3 regions of the Streptomyces sp. NPDC015125 genome follow, and region 1 is predicted to be linked to each of the others. Evidence: predicted binding sites of a transcription regulator. Region 1 holds the regulator's gene; each other region holds the start of a gene.

Region 1 (5,816 bases):
GGGCGCCTGGGGGTTGATGTCGCGGAACGCGACGGTGGTGTCGGTCTCCCGGACGATCGTCGCCGGAACCTCCTTCGCCACGATCTTGCAGAACAGGCAGTCGGCCTGCGGTTCTCCCGCCACCGGTGGCTCCTCCCGGGTCATCCGTCGTACGCACGGTGCGCACGGCCTCGGATGCTACCGGGCGGGCCGTACCCGGGCGTCCACCCCACCCCACGCCGCGCGGTCCCCGCTGCCCGGGCCGCCGCACACCGCGCGGCAGCGCCCGCGGTCGCACCGGAGGACCGGCGTCCCGATCCGGAAGACGACTTCTAGCTCCAGCGCCCCGTGCGCCCCAGCAGCAGCGCCGTGGCCGCGGTGCCCGCCGTGGAGGTGCGCAGCACGGTCGTCCCCAGGCGGTAGGGCCCCGCGCCCGCCTCGGCGAAGAGGGCGAGCTCCTCCGGGGAGACCCCGCCTTCCGGCCCGACGACGAGCACGATCCGGCCCTCGGCGGGGAGTTCGGCGGTGGCGAGCGGGGAGCTGCCCTCCTCGTGGAGGACGGCCGCGAAGTCGGCGTCGGCAAGCAGGGTGGCCACCTGCTTGGTCGTCAGCGGGTCCGCGACCTCGGGGAAGGTCAGCCGGCGCGACTGCTTGCCCGCCTCACGGGCCGTGGCACGCCATTTGCCCAGCGATTTGGCGGCCCGCTCCCCCTTCCACTGGGTGACGCAACGCGCCGCCGCCCAGGGCACGATGGCGTCCACACCGGTCTCGGTCATCGTCTCGACGGCCAGCTCGCCGCGGTCGCCCTTGGGGAGCGCCTGGACGACGGTGATGGTGGGGTCCGGCGACGCCTCGGTGCGCAGCTCCGCGACCGCGACGGTGAGCCGGTCCTTGCCCTCGACGGCGGCAACCGTGCCGTGCGCGCCGGCGCCGCGGCCGTCCGTCAGGACGAGCTCCTCACCGACCCGCAGCCGGCGCACCGACACCGCGTGCCGACCCTCGGGGCCGTCCAGGGTCAGCGTGCCGCCGGCCCGTACGTCCGCGAGCGAATCGACGAGGAACACCGGAGCGGTCATGAGGCGCTACCGGCGCCCGGGAGGTTCAACGCGGCGCGCGCCGCGTCCAGTTCGACCGCCAGTACTTCCACGAGCCGCCCGGCGGGCAGCTCCCGCGCCAGCCGGTGTCCCTGCCCCGCCCACAGGTTCATGCCCTGCGCGTCGCCCGCCTTGGCCGCGGCCTTGCGCACGGTGGAGGTGAGGTAGTGGACGGCGGGGTAGGCGGCCGGGGCGTACGGGCCGTGCTCGCGCATGAAGCGGTTCACCAGTCCGCGGGCGGGCCGCCCGGAGAACGCCCGGGTCAACTCCGTATGCGTGAACAGCGGGTTGGTCAGGGCCTGCTTGTGCAGCGGGTTGGCGCCCGATTCGGGGGTGGCGAGGAAGGCGGTGCCCAGCTGCGCCATGCTCGCCCCGGCGGCCAGCACCGACGCGATCTGCGCCCCGCGCATCAGCCCGCCCGCGGCGATCACCGGGATCTGCACGGCCTCCCGGACCTGGCCGAGCAGCGCCAGCAGGCCCAGCCCCGAGCCGGTCCCGTCCGCATGCGGATCGTCCCGGTGGGTGCCCTGGTGGCCGCCGGCCTCCACGCCCTGCACACACACCGCATCGGCGCCCGACCACTGCGCGGCCTGCGCCTCGGCGGCGGTGGTGACCGTGACGACCGTGTACGTACCGACCGCGGCGAAGGCGTCGAGGACGGCGCGCGAGGGGCAGCCGAAGGTGAAGGACACCACCGGTACCGGATCGTCCCGCAGGATCGCGAGCTTGGCCTCGTAGCCGTCGTCGATGGGCCCGTCGATGTCGCCGAGCTCGGTCTCGTACCAGGTGGCCTCGCCCGCGAGTTGCTCGCGGTAGACCTCGACGACGGAGCCGTCGGCCAGCGAGGGCTGCGGCATGAAGAGGTTGACGCCGAAGGGCCGGCCGGTCAGCGACCGCAGCTGTTTGATCTCCTGATACATGCCGTCGGCGGTCTTGTAGCCGGCGGCGAGGAAGCCGAGACCGCCGGCGTCGCAGACGGCGGCGGCCAGCTCGGGTCCGGAGCCGCCTCCCGCCATCGGGGCCTGCACGATCGGGTGGCGGCAGAGATCGGTCAGCGCGGTGGGCATGAGCACATCGTGTCACGCCCACCGCACCGTTCCGAACCGGGGCCGAGGCCGCCGCGCCGCCCGGGGAACGGCGCCGGCCCCCGGGTTCACCTGGGGCTATCGCCCGTTGAACGCATCCTTCAGACGCGAGAAGAGGCCCTGCTGCCCCGGCTGGAACTGCCCCGTGGGCCGCTCCTCTCCGCGGAGCTTGGCCAGCCGCCGCAGCAGGTCTTCCTGGTCGGCATCGAGCTTGGACGGCGTCATCACCTCGACGTGGACGATGAGGTCGCCCCGGCCGCCGCCGCGCAGATGGGTCACGCCGCGCTGGTGCAGCGGGATCGACTGCCCGGACTGGGTACCGGGCCGGACATCGATCTCCTCCACCCCGTCCAGCGTCTCCAGCGGGCACTTCGTGCCCAGCGCAGCCGCCGTCATCGGGATGGTGACCGTGCAGTGCAGATCGTCGCCGCGCCGCTGGAAGACCGAATGCGCCACCTCGTGGATCTCCACATAGAGATCACCGGCGGGGCCGCCACCGGGGCCGACCTCGCCCTCGCCCGCGAGCTGGATGCGGGTGCCGTTGTCGACACCGGCCGGGATCTTGACGGTGAGCGTGCGGCGCGAGCGGATCCGGCCGTCGCCGGCGCACTCGTGGCACGGCGTCGGCACGACCGTGCCGAAGCCCTGGCACTGCGGGCACGGCCTGGACGTCATGACCTGGCCGAGGAAGGACCGGGTGACCTGGGAGACCTCACCGCGGCCGCGGCACATGTCGCAGGTCTGCGCCGAGGTACCGGGAGCCGCGCCCTCACCGCTGCAGGTCGTACACACGACGGCGGTGTCGACCTGGATGTCCTTGGTGGTGCCGAAGGCGGCTTCGTTCAGCTCGATGTCGAGCCGGATCATGGCGTCCTGGCCACGGCGGGTGCGCGAGCGCGGCCCGCGCTGCGACGCGGTGCCGAAGAAGGCGTCCATGATGTCGGAGAAGTTGCCGAAGCCCGCGCCGAAGCCGCCCGCGCCCTGGCCGCCGCCGGCCTGCGAGAGGGGGTCCCCGCCGAGGTCGTAGACCTGCTTCTTCTGCGGGTCCGACAGCACCTCGTAAGCGGCGTTGATCTCCTTGAACCGCTCCTGGGTCTTCGGATCCGGGTTCACGTCCGGGTGCAGCTCGCGCGCCAGCCGGCGGAAGGCCTTCTTGATCTGGTCCTGCGAGGCGTCGCGTCCGATGCCGAGGACCGAGTAGTAATCCGTGGCCACTTACGACTCCGCGAGGATTTGTCCGACGTAACGTGCCACTGCGCGTACCGCTCCCATCGTTCCGGGGTAGTCCATGCGGGTCGGTCCGACCACGCCGAGTTTGGCGACTGCCTCGTCGCCCGAACCGTAGCCGACCGTGACGACCGATGTGGACGCCAGGCCTTCATGGGCATTCTCATGCCCGATACGTACGGTCATGCCCGAGTCGTTGGCCTCCCCGAGCAGCTTGAGCATCACCACATGCTCCTCAAGGGCCTCCAGCACCGGCCGGATCGTCAGGGGGAAATCGTGCCCGAAGCGCGTGAGATTGGCGGTACCGCCGATCATCAGCCGCTCTTCGGTCTCTTCCACCAAAGTTTCCAGCAACACCGACAGCACTGTCGAGACCGTGCCGCGGTCGTCCTGCTCGAAGGACTCCGGGAGATCCTGCACCAACTGCGGCACATCCGCGAACCGGCGGCCGACGACCCGGCTGTTGAGCCGCGCCCGCAGATCCGCCAGGGAGGTTTCGCCGAAGGGTGCCTGGCAGTCGATGATCCGCTGCTCGACCCGGCCGGTGTCCGTGATCAGTACGAGCATCAGCCGGGCCGGGGCCAGGGCCAGCAGCTCGACATGCCGGACCGTGGACCGGGTCAGGGACGGATACTGCACGACGGCGACCTGCCGGGTCAGCTGAGCCAGCAGCCGGACCGTGCGGCCCACCACGTCGTCGAGGTCGACGGCGCCGTCCAGGAAATTCTGGATCGCCCGCCGCTCCGGGCTGGACAGCGGCTTGACGCCGGCCAGCTTGTCGACGAACAGGCGGTAGCCCTTGTCGGTCGGGATCCGCCCGGCGCTGGTGTGCGGCTGGGCGATGAACCCCTCGTCCTCCAGGGCCGCCATGTCGTTGCGGATGGTGGCCGGGGAGACCCCGAGCCGATGGCGTTCGGTGAGCGCCTTGGAGCCGACCGGCTCCTCCGTCCCGACATAGTCCTGGACGATGGCGCGCAGCACCTCCAGCCTGCGTTCACTGAGCATCCCGCGCACCTCCAGTCCGGCCGTCCGCCGCTTCGTTTCTCCTGGCACTCACACGGGCCGAGTGCCAGACCTTGAGCCAGTGTACGGCCGGGTAGCACGGGCACGGCAAGGGCGGCCGCGCGGAGTACTCGCCCGATGACCGTGTTCGGTCGATCTGTCGGGCAACGCTATCGCGATGGCGCTAGCGTCTCGGTATGCACACTGCTTGGGAAGAGGCCGGTTGGGAACGACTCGGTGACGGTGTCGCCAGGCGCCGGATGCCGGGCTGGGACGAGACGATCGGGGTGATCGCGGGGAGCACCGGGGTCATGATCGTCGACACCGGCGCGACCCTGCGCGACGGCGCGGATCTGCGCCGGACGATCCGCGGTGTGCTGGGCCGGGAAGTGACGCATATCGCGCTCACCCACCCCCACTTCGATCATGTACTGGGCACGGCCGCCTTCGCGGGCGTCGAGGTGTTCGGCGCGGCCGGCCTGGGCGAGCTGCTGCGCCGCGGCAAGGACGAGCTGCGGCACGACGCGGTGCGGCACGGCGTCGCGCGGGACGCCGCCGCGGAGGCCGCCGATCTGCTCGTCGCCCCGCACCACCACGTGCACGGCCAGCTGACCGTCGAGCTGGGCGACCGGCAGGTGCTGCTCGCCAACGTCGGCCCCGGGCACACCGCCCACGATCTGGCCGTCCTGGTACCGGGCCGGCGGGGGGAGGCGGAGATCGTCTTCTGCGGCGATCTGGTCGAGGAGTCCGGCGAGCCCCAGGCGGGCCCCGACGCACTGCCCCAGCGGTGGCCCGGCGCGCTGGACCGGCTGCTGGCCCTCGGCGGCGAGGACGCGCGGTACGTTCCCGGCCATGGCGCCGTGGTGGACGCCCGCTTCGTCCGTGCCCAACGCGACGCCCTGGCGGCCCGCTTCGGCGTCGCCCCGTCCTGACCACCGCCGTTTTGGCGTCGCCCCCGTCCTGACCACCGCCCCCACCCCGCAGAGAACAGGCCCCACTCGATGCAGAACCGGCGCTACAGCCCCGACCTCACCCCGCCCTGGAAGAAGCAGCGGCCCGCCCCCGAGGTGCCGGCCGATCGCGATCTGGTGGTCGAGGAGGTCACCTCGGGCTTCTGCGGCGCCGTGATCCGCTGCGAGAAGACGGCGCAGGGCCCGACGGTCACCCTGGAGGACCGCTTCGGCAAGCACCGGGTCTTCCCCATGGAGCCGCGCGGCTTCCTCCTGGAGGGGCGGGTGGTCACCCTCGTACGCCCCCAGGACAGGCCGGCGGCCACCGCTCCGGCGCGTACGGCATCGGGATCACTCGCCGTGCCCGGCGCCCGCGCACGGGTCGCCCGCGCCGGGCGCATCTATGTGGAGGGCCGGCACGACGCCGAGCTGGTGGAGCGGGTGTGGGGCGACGACCTGCGCATCGAGGGCGTGGTCGT
Region 2 (5,816 bases), on a different contig from region 1:
TGGGCCGGACTTGTTGGCGGGCATCTCTGTCCTTCGAGGGGCAGGGTGGGAGTGCTGGAGCAACCATAGGCGCACGGGTCCGGCGACCCCTACGCGGAGTCACCGCCAGCACTTCCAATCTTCAAGTAATGGTAAATTGTTAGTCTCAGTAACTAGATACGGTAAGGAAAGACCCCTCCGGTAACCCGTGCGAGGAAGGACCAGCTCCTGTCTGTCGACCACCTCAACGAACTCCTGCTGTTCTGCTCGCTCGTACTGCTCATCGCGGTTGCCGCGGTACGGCTCTCCTCGCGCAGCGGGCTCCCCAGCCTGCTCATCTACCTGGGGATAGGCATCGCCATAGGCCAGGACGGCCTGGGCGGTGTCGTCTTCGACAATGCCGAGCTGACCCAACTCCTCGGCTATACCGCGCTGGTCGTGATCCTCGCCGAGGGCGGTCTGGGCACCAAGTGGAAAGAGATCAAGCCGGCGCTGCCCCGGGCGGTGTCGCTGTCGACGGTCGGCGTCGCGGTGAGCGTGGGGGTCACCGCGGCCGGAGCGCACTATCTGGCCGGGCTCGACTGGCGGCAGGCTCTGCTGATCGGCGCCGTGGTCTCGTCCACGGACGCCGCGGCCGTCTTCTCGGTACTGCGCAGCGTGCCGCTGCCGGCCCGCCTGACCGGTGTGCTCGAAGCCGAATCCGGCCTCAACGACGCCCCCGTGGTCATCCTCGTCGTCGCCTTCTCCACCGCGGGACCGGTCGAACACTGGTACCTCCTGCTCGGCGAGATCGCCCTGGAACTGGCGATCGGCGCCGCGCTCGGACTGGCCATCGGCTGGCTCGGCGCCTACGGCCTGCGGCACGTGGCACTGCCCGCGTCCGGCCTGTACCCGATCGCGGTCATGGCCATCGCGGTCTCCGCCTACGCGGCCGGTGCGCTGGCGCACGGCTCGGGCTTCCTCGCCGTCTACCTGGCCGCGGTGGTCCTCGGCAACGCCAAGCTGCCGCATGCCCCGGCCACCCGCGGCTTCGCCGAAGGCCTCGGCTGGATCGGCCAGATCGGGATGTTCGTGCTGCTCGGCCTGCTGGTCACCCCGCACAACCTGCTGGACGACTTCGTGCCCGCGCTGCTGATCGGCATGATCCTCACGCTCGTGGCCAGACCGATGTCCGTCTTTGTGGCGCTGCTGCCGTTCCGGGTGCCCTGGCCGGAGAAGACCCTGCTGTCGTGGGCCGGACTGCGCGGCGCGGTGCCGATTGTGCTGGCCACGATCCCGATGGTGAGCGACGTTCCCGGCAGCGACCGGGTCTTCAACATCGTCTTCGTCCTGGTCGTCGTCTACACCCTGATCCAGGGGCCGACGCTGCCCTGGCTCGCCAAGCGGCTGCGGCTGGGCGAGGACGAGGAGGCCGCCGACCTGGGCATCGAGTCCGCTCCCCTGGAACGGCTGCGCGGCCATCTGCTGTCCACCTCCATCGGCCCGGCCTCCCGTATGCACGGCGTCGAGGTCGGTGAGCTGCGGATGCCCGCGGGTGCCGCGGTCACCCTCGTCGTCCGGGACGGCTCCAGCTTCGTGCCGTCGCCCTCGACGGTGCTGCGGCGCGGCGACGAGCTGCTGGTGGTCGCCACCGACCCGGTACGCGACGCGGCCGAGCGGCGGCTGCAGGCGGTCTCCCAGGGCGGCAAACTGGCCGGCTGGCTGGGGACGGGCGGGCCCACGGGGCAGCGGGGACACCACCACCGCTGACGTCCGGCCGGGCTCCCGGGGTGCGGGCCCCGGGGGCGGGCGGCTGAGGTGTGCAGGCTCCGGGGCGGGCGGCCGAGGTGCGGGCCCCCGGGGCGGGCCCCGGGGCGGGCCGCCGAGGTGCAGGCTCCCGGAGGCGGGCTCCCGGAGTGCGGGAAATGTGCTGCAGATCTCCACGGATCCCAAGGAAATTTACCTGAAGCCCTGGCCGATCCCAGGGCCTCACACGTGACGGCCTGTAGTATGAAAAGGCAACATCGACGAACCAACTCTGCCTGATGCAGAGCTGGCGCGACCGCTCGGCGGCCGCGGTCCCCCTGCCACACGCAGCCACCCTCCCGGTGCGGACCACGCGGTATCACTCGGTCCTGCGCGAGAGGACAGCTCTCGGCGCGTACCCGTGACGACCTCGCGGGTGGCGCGCTACCAGGCGGCAGAAAGGCCCGGCCGTGGCATCCGCGGTCAAGGATTCCCGTTCCGGATACGGACCACTGCTCCGCACCCCTGGTGCATGGACATTCCTGCTGCCCGGCTTTCTGGCCCGGCAGCCCTTCGCCATGCTGACGATCGGCATCGTGCTGCTCGTCGAATCGACCACCGGCTCGTACGGCACCGCAGGCGCGGTGTCCGCCGCGACCGGTGTGTCCATGGCCCTGTTCGCCCCGCAGAGCGGCAAACTCGCCGACCGCTTCGGCCAGCGCGCGGTGCTGATCCCCGGCGTACTGGTGCACGTCGCCGGCGTCGCCGCACTGATCATCCTCGCTCTCGCCCACGCCCCCCTGTGGGCGCTGTTCGCGGTGGCCGTCCCCACGGGCGCCTCGACACCGCAGGTCGGCCCGATGGTGCGGGCCCGCTGGGCCTCCCGGCTCGGCGGCAGCCCGCTGATGCCGACCGCCGCCGCCTTCGAGTCGGTGACCGACGAGTTCACCTTCGTCGTCGGCCCGGTGCTGGCGACCGCGCTGTGCACCGGTATCCACCCGGCGGCCGGTCTGGTCGCCGAAGCCGCGCTGACGCTGGCCGGCGGGCTGCTGTTCGCCTCCCAGCGGCGCAGCCAGCCTCCGGTACACCGCCCGCAGGCCGGCGACCTGCCGCGTGTCTCGGCGCTGTCGGTGCCGGGCGTGCGCGTCCTGATCGTGGCGTTCCTCGGCATCGGCGCCGTCTTCGGCGGGATGCAGGTCTCGCTGACCGCGTTCACCCAGCACATCGGGCAGCCCGGCATCAACGGCGTGCTCTACGGGATCTTCGCGGGCGGCAACATGCTCGCCGGTATCGCCTGTGGGGCCATCGCCTGGAAGGTCGGCCCGCGACGCCGGCTGCTGGTCGCCTACGGGCTACTGGCACTGGCCACCACCCCGTTGTGGGCGGTGACCGCGGTGCCGCTGCTCGGCGCGGTCGGCCTGGTCGTCGGCCTGTGCATCGCACCGGCCCTGATCACCGGCTACACACTGGTCGAGTCGCTGGTGCCGGCCGCCGCCCGGACCGAGGCCTTCACCTGGCTGACCGGCGCGGTCGCGCTGGGCCAGGCGGCCGCGGCCACCTCCGCGGGGCAGCTCGCGGACGGCTTCGGGCCGAGCACCGGATTCCTGGTGCCGCTGGCCGGTACGGCGCTGGCCCTGACGGTGCTGCTGGCGCTGCGTGCCCATCTGCTGCCCCGCTCGCCGTCCGAGGCTGCCGACGCCCCCGCACCCGGCGTGAACGCGCAGGTCACAGCCGTTTCCGACGACCGGGAACGGGAGCTGGCGCGCGCCTGACGGCCCCTGACGGAAGCCTGACGGAACGTGGAGTCGGTCACCGTACGGCGGTCACGGTGGACTGGCGGGCGGGAATACTGCAATATGGAGCGTCGTTAGCACTCATCGAGTGAGAGTGCCAGGAGGAAGACAAGTGCCGACGTACCAGTACCAGTGCACCGAGTGCGGCGAGGGCCTCGAGGCGGTGCAGAAGTTCACCGACGACTCGCTCACCGAGTGCCCCGGTTGCCAGGGACGCCTCAAGAAGGTGTTCTCCGCGGTCGGCATCGTCTTCAAGGGCTCCGGCTTCTACCGCAACGACAGCCGCGGCTCGTCGTCCAGCAGCAGCCCCGCGAAGAACGCCTCCGCGTCGGGCAGCACGTCCTCGTCGGACTCCTCGGGCTCCTCGGACTCCTCGTCGAGCTCCTCGTCCGGCAGCTCGGACAGCAAGTCCTCGACCCCGGCCGCCGCGTCGTCGTCCGGCAGCACCTCGGGCGCCAGCTCCGCAGCCTGACCCACAGCTCTTCGGACCCCGCCGTCACCGACGGCGGGGTCCGTCGTCTTGCGGCGTCCTCGGCGTACGCCTCGCCCGTCTTACGCCTCCCTTTCCTCTCCGCCACCCGCCCTTCCCCGGCCGCCGTGCCCCGATAGTGTGACCGGCATGGCTGACGCGGAGATTGGTGTAATCGGCGGATCGGGGTTCTACTCCTTCCTGGACGACGTGACCGAGGTCACGGTGGACACCCCCTACGGACCCCCCAGCGACTCGCTGTTCCTGGGAGAGATCGCCGGCCGTCGGGTCGCGTTCCTGCCCCGGCACGGCCGCGGCCACCACCTTCCACCGCACCGCATCAACTACCGCGCCAACCTCTGGGCCCTGCGTTCGGTCGGTGTACGCCAGGTGCTCGCCCCGTGCGCGGTCGGCGGTCTGCGCCCCGAATACGGCCCCGGCACGCTCCTGGTCGCCGACCAGCTCGTCGACCGCACCAAGGCCCGCCCCCAGACCTACTTCGACGGCGAGCCGCTCCCCGACGGGCAGATCCCCAACGTCGTCCACCTGACCTTCGCCGACCCGTACTGCCCCACCGGGCGGCAGACCGCCCTCAAGGCGGCCCGCGGCCGGGACTGGGAGCCGGTCGACGGCGGCACCCTGGTCGTGATCGAAGGCCCCCGCTTCTCGACCCGCGCCGAATCGCGCTGGCACGCCGCCCAGGGCTGGTCGGTGGTCGGCATGACCGGCCACCCCGAAGCCGTCCTGGCCCGCGAACTCAGCCTCTGCTACACCTCATTGGCGCTGGTCACCGATCTGGACGCGGGCACGGAGACCGGCGACGGCGTCTCCCACGAGGAAGTCTTCCGGGTGTTCGCCGAGAACGTGGGCCGACTGCGGGAGGTCCTGTTCGACGCGGTCGCCGCCCTCCCGGACACCGCTGCCCGCGCCTGCCTGTGCACCGAGGTCCACACCGGCTGGGACCTGGGCATCGACCTGCCGTAACGCCCTCGCACCTGAGGCCGTGACGCCCTCGCACCTGCCGTGACGCCCTCGGCGGACTGCTCGGCTTCCCCCCTGCGGGTGGCCGGGTTGTCCACAGGTGCGGGGTCGTCCACAGCCCGGAGCGGGCGGGAGCGGATTCCGGCACGGTGGTGAGCCCGGTCCATCCGACGCTCTCACCGCAGGCGGTGCCCACCATGCCCCACACCCCTTCCGCTCCTCCCCCGCTACGCCCTGCTCCCCCGCCACCCCCTGCTCTTCCTCCCCGCACCGGCCCCGCCCTTCCCTCCCCGCCCCTCCCCGCTCCTCCGCCGTGTGACGTGCCGCACTTCGCTCCCGTACGGGCGGGCGGCGGCCGGCGCTCATGGAGCCGGAGCGCGCGGCAGCGGATGCTGGCCGCCGGCCTGGCGTTGACCGCCGCAGCACTGGCCTGCGGAGCCTCGTACGGCGCCGTACGAGCCGCGCCCGCCTCCGGCTGTCCGTCGGCAACGGCCGCGGGAGGACAGTGACCATGCCCCAAGATCAAGTGGCATCCGCACTCCCGTCACGCAACACTTCTGCGCATGGCGGGGCATCCGCCGCGCGCCAACGGGGTCGCGCTCACCGCACCACCACCGCGGTATCCGTCCACGGCGCCTGCAGCGTCGGCACCCTCCGCCGGACCCGCTCCAGGGCTCCGATCGATCGCCGGTGCACGGAGCAGGACTGGACACCTCCGCCCTGCCCTGTCGTAAGTTGCGGTGCTGATTGTTGGTGCACCATCCGTAGTGAGCGTGGAAAGAGGCTGTCAGGTGAGCGAGAGCAAGGGCGTCCTGCAGGGATTCAAGGAATTCCTGATGCGCGGCAACGTCATCGAACTCGCGGTCGCG
Region 3 (5,816 bases), on a different contig from region 1:
GCGCAGCGGACCCGCCCCGCGCAGCGGCAACGCCCCGCGCAGCGGACCCGCCCCGCGCAGCGGCAACGCCCCGCGCAGCGGACCCGCCCGCCGCCAGGCGCAGGCGCAGGCGCAACGGCGAGAAGCACCCACGGCGGGAAAGCCGAAAACGCGTGCCGAGGCAAAGCGCAGCGGACCGGCGGGGGAAGCCGGAGGCTTAGGCCGGCTCGCGTCGGCGCTGCGCGTGGTCGCTGATGCGCAACAGCAGGGCCACCATCACCCAGTTCGCGACGAGTGACGAGCCGCCCTTGGCGAGGAACGGCAGTGCTTTGCCGGTCAGCGGGATCAGGCCGGTGACGCCGCCGGCGACCACGAAGACCTGGAGCAGCAGCGCTCCGGAGAGCCCGACCGCGAGGAGTTTGCCGAACGGGTCGCGGGCGGTCAGCCCCACCCGCAGGCCGCGCTGGGCGAGCAGCACGTACAGCATGATCACGGCCATCACCCCGGCCAGCCCCAGCTCCTCGCCGACGGTGGTGAGGATGAAGTCGCTGTTGCCGGCGAAGCCGATCAGCTCCGGGTGGCCCTGGCCGAGGCCGCTGCCCGAGATGCCGCCGCTGCCGAAGCCGAACAGCGCCTGCGCGGCCTGGTTGGAGATCAGTCCCGGCGGTCGCTGTTTCTCCGGCAGGAAGATGTCCATCGGATGCAGCCAGGCCATGATCCGGCCCTTGACGTGCGGTTCCGTGGAGCCCACGACCGTGGCGCCGACCGCGGCCATGGCCAGGCCGCAGAGCACCCAACTGGTGCGCTCGGTGGCCATGTACAGCATGATCACGAAGACGCCGAAGAAGATCAGCGAAGTGCCCAGGTCCCGTTCGAAGACCAGCACCAGCAGGCTGATCACCCAGATGGTGAAGATCGGTGCGAGCTGCCGCCCCGGGGGCAGTTGGACGCCCAGGACGCGGCGTCCGGCCAGCGCCAGGGCATCGCGGTTGACGGTCAGATAGCCGGCGAAGAACACCGAGATCATGATCTTCACGAATTCGCCGGGCTGCAGCGACAGCGGCCCGAGCAGGATCCAGCGCTTGGCGCCGTACATATCGGCGCCGAAGAAGGCCGGGGCCATCAGCAGCACCAGCGCGACCACCATGGTCAGGTAGATGTAGCGCTGCAGAATGCGGTGATCGCGCACCACCAGCAGGATCGCGATGCAGACCGCCACCCCGATCACCGTCCACACCAGCTGCCCGCTCGCCGCCTCAGCGATCTTGAGCCGCGGCGTCTGCGCATAGGTGACGTCCAGGCGGTGCAGCAGCACCAGGCCGATCCCGGTCAGCAGCGTCGCCAGCGGCAGGATCAGCGGATCGGCGCGGGGCGCGAAGCGGCGCAGGACCAGGTGCGGGACCAGCGCCACGAAGAACATGCTGATGGCGAAGCCGGCCAGCCCGCCGGGCAGCCGGCCGGTCATCGACAGCCCGGTGCAGGCGTACCCGAAGTCCGCGATCAGTACGGCGAGGGCAAGCAGCCATGCCTCGGTCCGCCGGCGGTCCGGTGCCTGGGCCAGCGCGGCGAACGTCATGGTGCGCTCGGCGTCACTCTCCCGCTGCCGGGCCGCCCGGGGAACGCTGGTCTGTCCACGCACGGGTCTCCTCCGCCACTGATCGTCAAGGCCGCGGGCCGGCCGGGAGGTGCCCGGTTCGTCGGCTCGGCAGTCGGGGAGGTAGACGAGGCAGCCGGTGGCGTGGTTGCGAGGGAAGGGGAAGGTGTGTCCGATTTGATGGGAATGTGCCCGTCGTTCGGCTTCTGCCCTGCCCCGATCCCGCCGTGGAAGGCCCTGGTCGGCGGGGTGCGGCCCGTCGGCGGCCACGACTTCGGACGGCCGGTCAACCGGAGCGGAGTGCAAGCGCACCCCGCCGCGCTGGCACTCCGCTTGACCGAGTGCTAACCGCGTCATAGTCTCGGCGTTGGCACTCTCCAGTGGGGAGTGCCAGACACACAGCGACGGGCAGGTCCGGCACCCGCGACGACGGATCGACCTGGTCGCCACCTCAGACAGTTAACCCCGTGAGATCTCCGAAGGGGGAGGTCGGATCGTGACGACCACCAGCTCCAAGGTTGCCATCAAGCCGCTTGAGGACCGCATTGTGGTCCAGCCGCTCGACGCCGAGCAGACCACGGCCTCGGGCCTGGTCATTCCGGACACCGCCAAGGAGAAGCCCCAGGAGGGCGTCGTCCTGGCCGTGGGCCCGGGCCGTGTCGAGGACGGCAAGCGCGTCGAGCTCGACGTCAACGTCGGCGACGTCGTGCTCTACAGCAAGTACGGCGGCACCGAGGTGAAGTACAACAACGAGGACTACCTCGTTCTCTCGGCTCGCGACGTTCTCGCGATCGTCGAGAAGTAAGTCACCCAGTTTTGCCGTGATCTGCGCCCCTGGTTCCCGCGTCTAATCAACCCGGGGCAGGGGCGCAGTTCGTTTGAGCGACAGCGGTCCCCACGTCGTGGCCGAGGATCGCAATGAGAGGACTTGAAGCAACCCATGGCGAAGATCCTGAAGTTCGACGAGGACGCCCGTCGCGCCCTTGAGCGCGGCGTCAACAAGCTTGCCGACACGGTCAAGGTGACGATCGGCCCCAAGGGCCGCAACGTCGTCATCGACAAGAAGTTCGGCGCGCCCACGATCACCAACGACGGTGTCACCATCGCGCGTGAGGTCGAGGTCGACGACCCGTACGAGAACCTGGGTGCCCAGCTCGTCAAGGAGGTGGCGACCAAGACCAACGACATCGCGGGTGACGGCACCACCACCGCCACCGTGCTGGCCCAGGCGCTGGTCCGCGAGGGTCTGCGCAACGTCGCCGCCGGCGCCTCCCCGGCCGCCCTGAAGAAGGGCATCGACGCCGCCGTCAAGGCCGTCTCCGACGAGCTCCTCGCGACCGCCCGTCCGATCGACGACAAGACCGACATCGCCGCCGTGGCCGGTCTGTCCGCGCAGGACAAGCAGGTCGGCGAGCTCATCGCCGAGGCGATGGACAAGGTCGGCAAGGACGGTGTCATCACCGTCGAGGAGTCCAACACCTTCGGCCTGGAGCTGGACTTCACCGAGGGCATGGCCTTCGACAAGGGCTACCTGTCGCCGTACATGGTCACCGACCAGGAGCGGATGGAGGCCGTCCTCGAGGACCCGTACATCCTGATCCACCAGGGCAAGATCGCCTCGATCCAGGACCTGCTGCCGCTGCTGGAGAAGGTCATCCAGGCGGGTGCCTCCAAGCCGCTGCTGATCATCGCCGAGGACGTCGAGGGCGAGGCCCTGTCGACCCTGGTCGTCAACAAGATCCGTGGCACCTTCAACGCCGTGGCCGTCAAGGCCCCGGGCTTCGGTGACCGCCGCAAGGCCATGCTCGGCGACATCGCCACCCTCACCGGTGCGACCGTCATCGCCGAGGAGGTCGGCCTCAAGCTCGACCAGGCCGGCCTGGACGTGCTCGGCACCGCCCGCCGGGTGACCGTCACCAAGGACGACACCACCATCGTCGACGGTGGCGGCAAGTCCGAGGACGTCACCGGTCGCGTCGCCCAGATCAAGGCCGAGATCGAGTCCACCGACTCCGACTGGGACCGCGAGAAGCTCCAGGAGCGCCTCGCCAAGCTCGCCGGTGGCGTGTGCGTCATCCGCGTGGGTGCGGCCACCGAGGTCGAGCTCAAGGAGAAGAAGCACCGTCTGGAGGACGCCATCTCCGCGACCCGCGCCGCGGTCGAGGAGGGCATCGTCTCCGGTGGTGGCTCCGCTCTGGTCCACGCCGCCAAGGTGCTGGAAGGCTCCCTGGGCAAGGAGGGCGACGAGGCCACCGGTGTCGCCGTCGTCCGCCGCGCCGTCGTCGAGCCGCTGCGCTGGATCGCGGAGAACGCCGGTCTGGAGGGCTACGTCATCACCGCGAAGGTTGCCGAGCAGGAGAAGGGCAACGGCTTCAACGCCGCCACCGGCGAGTACGGCGACCTGGTCAAGGCCGGCGTCATCGACCCGGTGAAGGTCACCCGCTCCGCCCTGGAGAACGCCGCGTCCATCGCCTCGCTGCTCCTGACGACCGAGACCCTGGTCGTCGAGAAGCCCGCGGAGGACGACGCGGCCGAGGCCGGTCACGGTCACGGGCACGCGCACTGACGTGAGCTGACACGGTGACGGTGGGCCTGCCGGCCTGCCGTGGACCGCATACCGAAGACCCGGTTTCCGCTGTGGCGGGGGCCGGGTCTTCGGGGTTTTTGGGGGCCCGGGGTGGTGTCTTCGGTTGCTCGCCCCGGGGGTGGTGTCTTTCGCCGCTCGCCCCCAGGTGTGTTGTTTCCCCGCCGCCCACCCCCCTTCGGGGGGTGGGCGGGTCTGGAGGGGGCCCCGCGTGAGGAGCCCCGTGTGAGGAGCCCCGTCCTGAGGCAGGGCGTACGAGGAGGCCGCCTCGCCTGAGGCGTGCGAGCCAGAGGGCCACCTCGCGTGAGGCCGCGCGGGCGCCGAGGCCCCCTCCCGTGAACGCCCGGGCGCCCGCGGTCCGTCGTGCTCATGCTGAACAGCGCCCCGGGCCCGTCGTGCTCATGGCGAGCGGCGCCCTCCGGCCCCGTTGCGCTATGCCGAGTGGTGCAGATGCTCCGGCAGCACCGGGCCGTTGAAAGGCCGGCCGTGTGCATAGCGTTCGAGTTCGTCCAGGGCGTGGTCGGCCAGGCGGTGGAGTTCGGTGCCCAGGGACCCCGCCACGTGGGGGGTCAGCAGGACGTTCGGGAGGTCCCACAACGGCGAGCCGGGCGGCGGGAGTTCGGGCTGGGTGACGTCGAGGACGGCGTGCAGGCGGCCGGAGACCAGCTCGGGGAGCAGGGCCGCCCCGTCGACCAGCGAGCCGCGGGCGGTATTGATCAACGTCGCGCCGTCGGGCAGCAGGGCCAGTTCGGGTGCGCCGAGCAGATGGCGGGTGGCGGGCAGCTGGGGGGCGTGCACGGTGACGAGGTCGCTGCCGGCGCAGAGGGCGTGGAGGGGGACCGGCCGCACACCGAGCCGGGTGGCGTCGGCGTCGGTCACGTAGGGGTCGTGCAGCAGGACGCGCAGATCGAACGGCCGCAGCAGCTCGATGACCCGGCGGCCGATGCGGGAGGCGCCGATGACGCCGACGGTGCGGCGGTAGTTGCCGGTGGTGCCGAGTTCGTGGTGCCAGTCGTGCGCGGTGCGCAGGCCGCGGTAGCGGTGGGCGGCGTGCAGCACGCGCTTGTTGGCGAACAGGATCGCGGCGAGGGTGTATTCGGCGACCGGGAGGGCGTTGGGGGCGGCGGCCGAGGTGACGGCGATCCCGCGCTCCCAGCAGGCGTCGGTGAGGTGGTGTTTGACCGAACCGGCGGCGTGCACGACGGCGCGCAGCCGTGGGGCGGCGTCCAGCACCCGGCCGGTGAGCTGTGGGGCGCCCCAGCAGGTGAGCAGCACCTCGGCGTCGGCGAGGGCGGCGGCGACGGCGGGGGTGGGGTCGGCCAGCTCGTGTGCGACGAGGTGCGGGTCGGTACGGGCGAGGGCCGCGAGACGGGTGTGGTGGCGGGTGTCGAGGAGCCGTTCGGCGATGCCGGGGCCCATCGACAGGAGCAGGGTGGGCCGGTTCGCCGCGCCGGGCGTGCTCACCGCTCTTTCGGCCTGCCGGTCGTGATGGTGTGCCGCCGTGGCGCCTGCGGCGGCGGGCGGGGGTGCGCCGGGTGTGGTGACGGCGCCGCGGGCCGGGGCCTTCGGCCCTCCCCGAGCTGCCGCCGGGAGGTCCCCGGATCCTCCGGTGGGTGGGGAGTGGGGGCCGGTGGCGGACGGTGGGGTCATGCGATCTCC

What was found. Region 1 encodes HrcA, which represses chaperone genes, less so after heat shock. Its sites were predicted from a motif close to TTNGCACTCNGNNNNNCNGAGTGCNAA; they were not measured.
Region 2: a site for HrcA is predicted at 3,572-3,598, ahead of ACF088_RS36150 (FmdB family zinc ribbon protein). Genes of this name have one in related genera too.
Region 3: a site for HrcA is predicted at 1,895-1,921, ahead of groES (co-chaperone GroES). Genes of this name have one in related genera too.

The regions. Positions count from the first base shown of each region.
Region 1 covers NZ_JBIBVF010000003.1:526,350-532,165, reverse strand. The annotation lists gene ACF088_RS12095 (histidine triad nucleotide-binding protein) at 1-123, opposite strand, end outside; gene ACF088_RS12090 (16S rRNA (uracil(1498)-N(3))-methyltransferase) at 312-1,055, opposite strand; gene ACF088_RS12085 (nitronate monooxygenase) at 1,052-2,140, opposite strand; gene dnaJ (molecular chaperone DnaJ) at 2,237-3,373, opposite strand; gene hrcA (heat-inducible transcriptional repressor HrcA) at 3,374-4,390, opposite strand; gene ACF088_RS12070 (MBL fold metallo-hydrolase) at 4,585-5,319, shown strand; gene ACF088_RS12065 (DUF3097 domain-containing protein) at 5,389-5,816, shown strand, end outside.
Region 2 covers NZ_JBIBVF010000027.1:21,443-27,258, reverse strand. The annotation lists gene ACF088_RS36165 (penicillin acylase family protein) at 1-24, opposite strand, end outside; gene ACF088_RS36160 (potassium/proton antiporter) at 208-1,728, shown strand; gene ACF088_RS36155 (MFS transporter) at 2,175-3,476, shown strand; gene ACF088_RS36150 (FmdB family zinc ribbon protein) at 3,610-3,969, shown strand; gene ACF088_RS36145 (S-methyl-5'-thioadenosine phosphorylase) at 4,117-4,950, shown strand; gene mscL (large conductance mechanosensitive channel protein MscL) at 5,739-5,816, shown strand, end outside.
Region 3 covers NZ_JBIBVF010000028.1:101-5,916, forward strand. The annotation lists gene ACF088_RS36675 (FtsW/RodA/SpoVE family cell cycle protein) at 197-1,555, opposite strand; gene groES (co-chaperone GroES) at 2,070-2,378, shown strand; gene groL (chaperonin GroEL) at 2,514-4,139, shown strand; gene ACF088_RS36690 (hydroxyacid dehydrogenase) at 4,590-5,576, opposite strand.